2 regions of the Cupriavidus sp. 01L415 genome follow, and region 2 is predicted to be linked to the other one. Evidence: predicted binding sites of a transcription regulator. Region 2 holds the regulator's gene; the other holds the start of a gene.
What was found. Region 2 encodes sigma-54, which starts transcription at its own class of promoters, with help from an activator protein. Its sites were predicted from a motif close to TGGCANGNAANCTGCTTT; they were not measured.
Positions count from the first base shown of each region.

Region 1: a site for sigma-54 is predicted at 1,649-1,666, ahead of AC1DOX_RS24705 (ATP-NAD kinase family protein). Genes of this name have one in related genera too.

Region 1 covers NZ_JBFTSP010000025.1:8,725-12,107, forward strand. Annotated here, with positions in the region: gene AC1DOX_RS24700 (sigma-54-dependent Fis family transcriptional regulator) at 1-1,484, shown strand, start outside; gene AC1DOX_RS24705 (ATP-NAD kinase family protein) at 1,699-2,757, shown strand; gene AC1DOX_RS24710 (thiamine pyrophosphate-dependent dehydrogenase E1 component subunit alpha) at 2,830-3,383, shown strand, end outside.
Region 2 covers NZ_JBFTSP010000001.1:67,581-70,963, reverse strand. Annotated here, with positions in the region: gene AC1DOX_RS00285 (PTS sugar transporter subunit IIA) at 1-90, opposite strand, end outside; gene hpf (ribosome hibernation-promoting factor, HPF/YfiA family) at 582-935, opposite strand; gene AC1DOX_RS00275 (RNA polymerase factor sigma-54) at 986-2,470, opposite strand; gene lptB (LPS export ABC transporter ATP-binding protein) at 2,594-3,383, opposite strand, start outside.

The sequences.
Region 1 (3,383 bases), on a different contig from region 2:
ATTCACACGGCACGCTGCACGCCATCCTGGACATCTCGGCCCTGACGTCGCCGGTGGCAAAGGCCAGCCAGGGCATGGCGCTGCAGCTCGTCAGGATCTACGCGGCCCATATCGAGAACGCCAACTTCCTGCGCGTGCACCATCGGGACTGGATCCTGCGCCTCAATGCATCGCCGGAGTTCGTGGACGTCGATCCGGAATACCTGGTCGCACTCGACGCGGGCGGGCAGATCGTCGGCCACAATCGTCCCGCGCAACGGCTGCTCGCCGCCGAACTGCAGGCGATGCGGCGCGATGTGCCAGTCCTCGGCCAGCCATTCGAGGCACTGTTCGGCGCGCGGCTGGAAGACCTTGGCCGCTTCATCTATTCGCGCCCGAGCGAGCAACGGCGGCTGGCGCTCAATCGCACGGGCGCCCTGCTCTACCTCAGCGTGCTGCCGCCGGCCATGCGATGGCCCGTCGGGGCCACGGTCGATGCCGAGGCGCCCGCGCTGCTGCCCGCACCGCTGGCGGCGCTGTGCGGCGGCGATCCGGCGTTGCGGCAGCAACTCGATCGCGCGGCGCGGCTGGCGGACTCCCCGCTGCACCTGCTGATCCAGGGCGAAACCGGCAGTGGCAAGGAGTTCTTCGCCAAGGCACTGCATCAGGCCAGCGCCCGCCGCGACCAGCCCTTCGTGGCCGTCAACTGCGCGGCGATCCCCGAGACGCTGATCGAATCCGAGCTGTTCGGGCATCTGCCGAACAGCTTCTCCGGCGCGGGGCCGCGTGGCCGTCGCGGACTGATCCAGGAAGCCGACGGCGGCACGTTGTTCCTCGACGAAATCGGCGACATGCCGCGCGAACTGCAATCGCGCCTGCTGCGGGTGCTGGCCGAGGGCGAGGTGCTGCCGGTCGGCGCCGCGCGTCCCGTGCCGGTGCGGCTGCGCGTGATCTCCGCCACACACCAGCGGCTGGAGCAACTGGTGGCCGAGGGACGCTTCCGCGAGGACCTGTTCTATCGCCTCAACGGCGCGCGCTTTACGCTGCCGCCGCTGCGCGAACGTCGCGACCTCGACTGGATGGTCGACAAGCTGCTCGGCGATCCGGCCGTAATGCTGTCCCCTGCCGCACGGGTGCAAATGCATCGGCACCGCTGGCCCGGCAACCTGCGCGAGCTGCGCAACGTGCTCGAGTACGCCCGCGCGGTCTGCCGCGATGGCTGCATCGACCTGCCGGATCTTCCCGATGGATTTGCCGGACCGGCGCCGGTATTGGCGGACCCGGGCGAATCCCCGGCAGCGACAGCGCCCGCGCAACCCCGCCAGCCGGCGTTCGACCCTCACCACCTGCCGCCGGAGGGCATGCTGCTGATGCAGTACCTGCGCGCGTCGGGCTGGAACCTGAGCGCCGTGGCACGGCAAATCGGCATCAGTCGCATGACGCTGTACCGCCGCATGGCGCGCTACGGCATCGCGTCGCCAAACCAGCGCGATACGCACCACTGAGTCATCACCGAGCCACCACCGAGCGATCTGCGATACGACTGTCCACGCTCCGATACAGCTGACCTGTGACACCTGTCACAGGCAATGCCCGCCAACCGGCGTCGGACGTGGAATTTCCGCGGGTTAGCCCTGACGTTTTCCCCGCCTGACCGCGCGCCGGGCACTGGCACAGCCGTTGCAATACCCCTGTCGACAACCACGACAGGAGACACGCATGGCAGACGCCGCCCACGCTGGCCCGCCGCGCGTCGGCATCATCGCCAATCCGATCTCCGCGCGCGATATCCGCCGCATCATCGCCAATGCCAACAGCCTGCAGCTGGCGGATCGCGTCAATATCGTGTTGCGCGTGCTGGCGGCGCTGGCCGCATGCGGCATTGCCGAGGTGCTGATGATGCCGGACCGCGAGGGCCTGCGCGTCATGCTGGCGCGGCACCTGTCGCGGCGCCAGGGACCGGACGCGGCGCTGCCCGCCGTCACCTACCTCGACATGCCCGTCACCGCGCGCGTCGACGATACCTTCCTTGCCGCGCGCCGCATGGCCGAGGCAGGCGTGTCCGCCATCGTCGTGCTGGGTGGCGACGGCACGCACCGCGCCGTCGTACGCGAATGCGGCGCCGTGCCGGTGGCCGGCCTGTCCACCGGCACCAACAACGCCTTTCCCGAAATGCGCGAGCCGACGATCACCGGGCTCGCCGTCGGCCTCTACGCCACCGGCCGCGTGCCGCGCGACGAGGCGCTCCAGTGGAACAAGCGGCTCGACATCGCCATCGACCGCGCCGATGGCGCCGCGCGGCGCGACATCGCGCTGGTCGATGCCGTCATTTCGCGCGAGCACTTCGTCGGCGCCCGCGCAGTCTGGAAGACCGACACCCTCGCCGCGCTCTATGTGGCCTTTGCCGATCCCCAAGCCATCGGGCTGTCGTCGATTGCCGGACTGCTGGAGCCGGTCGGCCGGCATGAAGCCGGCGGGCTGGCCGTGGAAATCGCCGCGCCGGGCGCGGGCGAATTCGATCTGCGCGCGCCGATCGCCCCGGGACTGATGGCCACGGTGCCGGTCGCCGGCTGGCACCGGCTCTCGCACGGCCAGCCACATCGCGTGGGCCAGCGCAGCGGCATCGTCGCGCTGGACGGCGAACGCGAGCTTGCCTTCGACGCCGGCGACACCGTCACCGTCACGCTGCGCGAGCGCGCCTTTCCCAGCATCGACGTGGCCGCCTGCATGCGCCACGCCGCGCGGCACCGCCTGATGCGCATACCGCCACCCCCGTAACCGCGCCCGCCGGCCAAGTATTGCTCCACCCGTAGCTACCCGTAGCCTCACCCGTCCATCAAGGAGATCACCATGACAGCCCCCTCGTCACAGACCCCGGGCGCACTGCCGCTCGACAAGGAAACGCTGCTCAGCGTCTACCGCAAGATGCGCACGATCCGCGATTTCGAAGAGCGCCTGCATGTCGACTTCGGGCGCGGCGACATCCCCGGCTTCGTCCACCTGTATGCCGGCGAGGAAGCGGCCGGCGTTGGCATCCTGCACCACCTGGGTGATGGCGATCGCATCGCCAGCACGCACCGCGGTCACGGACACTGCATCGCCAAGGGTGTGGACCCGGTGGCGATGATGAAGGAGATCTACGGCCGCAAGGGCGGATCGTGCAACGGCAAGGGTGGGTCGATGCATATCGCCGACCTGTCCAAGGGCATGATGGGCGCCAACGGCATCCTGGGCGCCGGCGCACCGCTGATCTGCGGCGCGGCGCTGGCCGCCAAGTTCCGCGGCAAGGGCGAGATCGGCATTACCTTCGTCGGCGATGGCGCGTCCAACCAGGGCACGTTCCTGGAAAGCCTGAACCTGGCGGCCGTGTGGAACCTGCCCGTGATCTTCGTCATCGAGAACAA
Region 2 (3,383 bases):
CCCGGCTTGCTCGAACACCCGCTTCTTGCTGGTGACGGTGACGTCGAGGTGGATGTTGCCGGGTGGCAGCAATTTGGCCAAACGATTCATGGGCGATGCACGAGAAGTCAGGTTAGCGGGCCGGGGCGCATTGGCCGTCCCGCCGCGTGGGGGCAATTCAGGATATCGAGTGCTTTGTCAGGACGCTCGCATTGGAGCGTCCGGCCATTATAGAGCAGGGTCACACCGCACTTGTGCGATGCAACGCCGGTTCTGCGGGTGGTGCCGCAAGAATTCCGGCCGGCTTGCCCACCCGTTGCCGCCGCCCGCCACGCATGGTCTCTTGCCGTGCGATATGTCGGTCCGGTGCGCCGGGGCCGTTCTGCCTTGTTTGTATGGCGCAGCATACACTGAGCGGGACGCGTTGCGAACACCCTGGACCCTTTGGCCGTGGCGCCAAGGTAACGAATGAAACAAGTGGAATCCGGAGTGCCGGTGGCGACACAAATCCGCGCGTCCATCAAAAAAGCCGCGCTGATTGCGCGGCTTGATCTCTTCTTTTCAGTCCTCTTCAAGGCAACCCGAATGGGATGCCGGCAAGGCTATTGCTGCTGTAGTTGCGCTTCAGCCATCTGGTACTTGACTGCTTCGCGATCGTGGCCTTGTACGCGGTCCTTGTAGCGGATCACTTGCCGGTCGAGCTTGTCGACCAGAGCGTCGATCGCCGCATACAGGTCTTCATGATGTGCTTCAACGAAGATGTCCTTGCCCTTGAGATGCAGATTGATTTCCGCGTACTGACGCCGGTCCTTTTCCTTATGGTTATCCACCGATAGCAGCACACTAACGCCAATGACTTGATCGAAATGCCTGACGATACGCTCCAGTTTCGTTTCCACATACTCACGCAGCGGCGGCGTGATGTCGAGGTGGTGTCCACTGATCTTGAAGTTCATAGCGCTTCTCCTTCTGAAAGAGCCGCACCAGGCAGGCGGTTGCGGCTCGGCTACAAAGTCTTGCGGAGATTGACTGCTGGGATCTTGAGCGCTTCGCGGTATTTGGCCACCGTGCGGCGTGCAACCACAAAGCCTTGCTCGCCAAGCAGTTCGGCGATCCGGCTGTCGGAAAGAGGATTCCTGGGGTCTTCGGCTCCTATCAGTTGCTTGATCAGCGCGCGGATTGCCGTGGATGAGGCCGCGCCGCCCGTCTCCGTGGAGACGTGGCTGCCAAAGAAGTACTTCAGTTCGAAAGTACCCATTGGCGTGGCCATGTATTTATTCGTCGTGACCCGGGAAATGGTTGACTCATGTAAACCCAGTGTATCGGCAATCTCCCTCAAAACCAAGGGGCGCATCGCGATTTCGCCGTGCGTGAAAAAGTTCTTTTGACGCTCCACAATCGCCTGCGCCACGCGCAGGATCGTGTCGAATCGCTGCTGGATGTTCTTGATGAGCCACCGCGCCTCCTGCAGTTTTTGTTGCAGCCCAGCAGTGCCCGATTCCCCTTTTGCACCGCGCAAAATCTGCGCATACATGTCGTTGATGCGCAGGCGTGGCATGACGTCGGGATTGAGCTGCGCGATCCATCCACCACCAGTCTTGCGCACGAACACATCGGGCACGACAAAGTCCGCTTCCGGGCGGCTGTATGCATGACCGGGGTAGGGCGCGAGCGAGCGAATCAGATCGTGCGCTGCCTTCAATGCTATTTCGTCCACCTGCAGCGCTTTCTTGAGTCGCGTGTAGTCACGGACGGCCAGCAGTTCCAGATGATGGTTGACGATGGACAGCGCCAGTTCACGCTGCGGATGCTGCAGTCGGCGCAATTGCAGGGCCAGGCATTCCGCGGCATTGCGCGCGCCCACGCCGGGCGGGTCGAAGCTCTGCAGCAGCGTCAGTATCGCGTGGACTTCGTCGATCTCGAACTCCAGTTCCTCGGGGAGTTCGGTGCAGATTTCCTCGAGCGACGCGCTCAGGTAGCCGTCGTCGTCCAGCGATTCGATCAGGAAGATGGCCAGGCCCTTGTCGCGCGTCGAAATCTTGAGCGGCGCAAGCTGTTCCATCAGGTATTCGCGCAGCGTCGGTTCGGCATCGCGCAACTGCATCGGCGTCTTTTCGTCCTCGTCGCCCTGGGGGCGGCGGGCAAAGTCATCGAGGCTCCAGTCGTTGCCGTAGTCCTCGCCGGAGTTGTCGCTATAGTTGTCTTCGTCGCCACCGGACGCGCCTTCCGCGCGGTCCTCGCCGTTGCCACCCTGCTGCTCGGCAGGGGCCGGCGCGGGCGCGCTCTGGAGGTTGACAGAGCCGTCCGCGGCCACGCGCAGCGGGCTCTCGATCCAGTCGTTTTCGCGTTCCAGCAGAGGGTTCTCGGTCAGCGCCTGCTCCACTTCCTGCTGCAGTTCCAGCGTCGAGAGTTGCAACAGCCGGATGGACTGCTGCAGCTGCGGAGTCAGGGCAAGGTGCTGGGAGAGGCGAAGCTGAAGCGACGGTTTCATAGCGACCTATTCTATGCGCATCTTTCCGTTGTTGGAACGGAAATTGCTATCGCCTATCGCTTTTGCTTCGTGATCGCCAACCACTGTCGGCGAGCGGTCCGCGCGGGGTGCGCGGCCGGGGCATCACATGCGGAAATTCTCGCCCAGGTACACGCGCCGCACGGACTCGTTGGCGATGATTTCCTCGGGCATGCCGGCGGCCAGCACGGTGCCTTCGCTGATGATGTACGCGTGGTCGCAGATCCCCAGCGTCTCCCGCACGTTGTGGTCCGTGATCAGCACGCCGATGTTGCGCGCCTTGAGGAAGCTGACGATGCGCTGGATTTCGCCCACGGCAATCGGGTCCACGCCGGCGAACGGCTCGTCCAGCAGGATGAAGCGCGGCGACGAGGCCAGCGCGCGCGCGATTTCCACCCGGCGACGCTCGCCGCCGGACAGCGACAGCGCCGGGTTGTTGCGCAGGTGGGCAATCTGCAAGTCGTCCAGCAGCGCATCCAGGCGGCGGTCCAGCTCCGCCTTGGATAGCGGCTTGCCGTTTTCCACCTGCAGCTCCAGCACGGCGCGGATGTTTTCCTCGACGTTGAGCTTGCGGAAGACCGACGCCTCCTGCGGCAGGTATGACAGGCCCATGCGCGCGCGCTCATGGATCGCCAGGCCGCTGATGTGCTGGTCGTCCAGCACGATGTCGCCTTCGTCCAGCGCCACCAGGCCCACGATCATGTAGAACGATGTGGTCTTGCCCGCGCCGTTGGGGCCCAGCAGGCCGACCACCTCGCCGCTCTTCACGTCCAGCGAGACGTCCTTGACCACGGTGCGCGAGCCGTAGCGCTTCTTCAGGTGGCGCACGACGAGGGTGCTGCTGTCGGTGCGGACGGCGGAAGCGTCGGGGGTGGCGAGCGTGGCGGTATCGTTC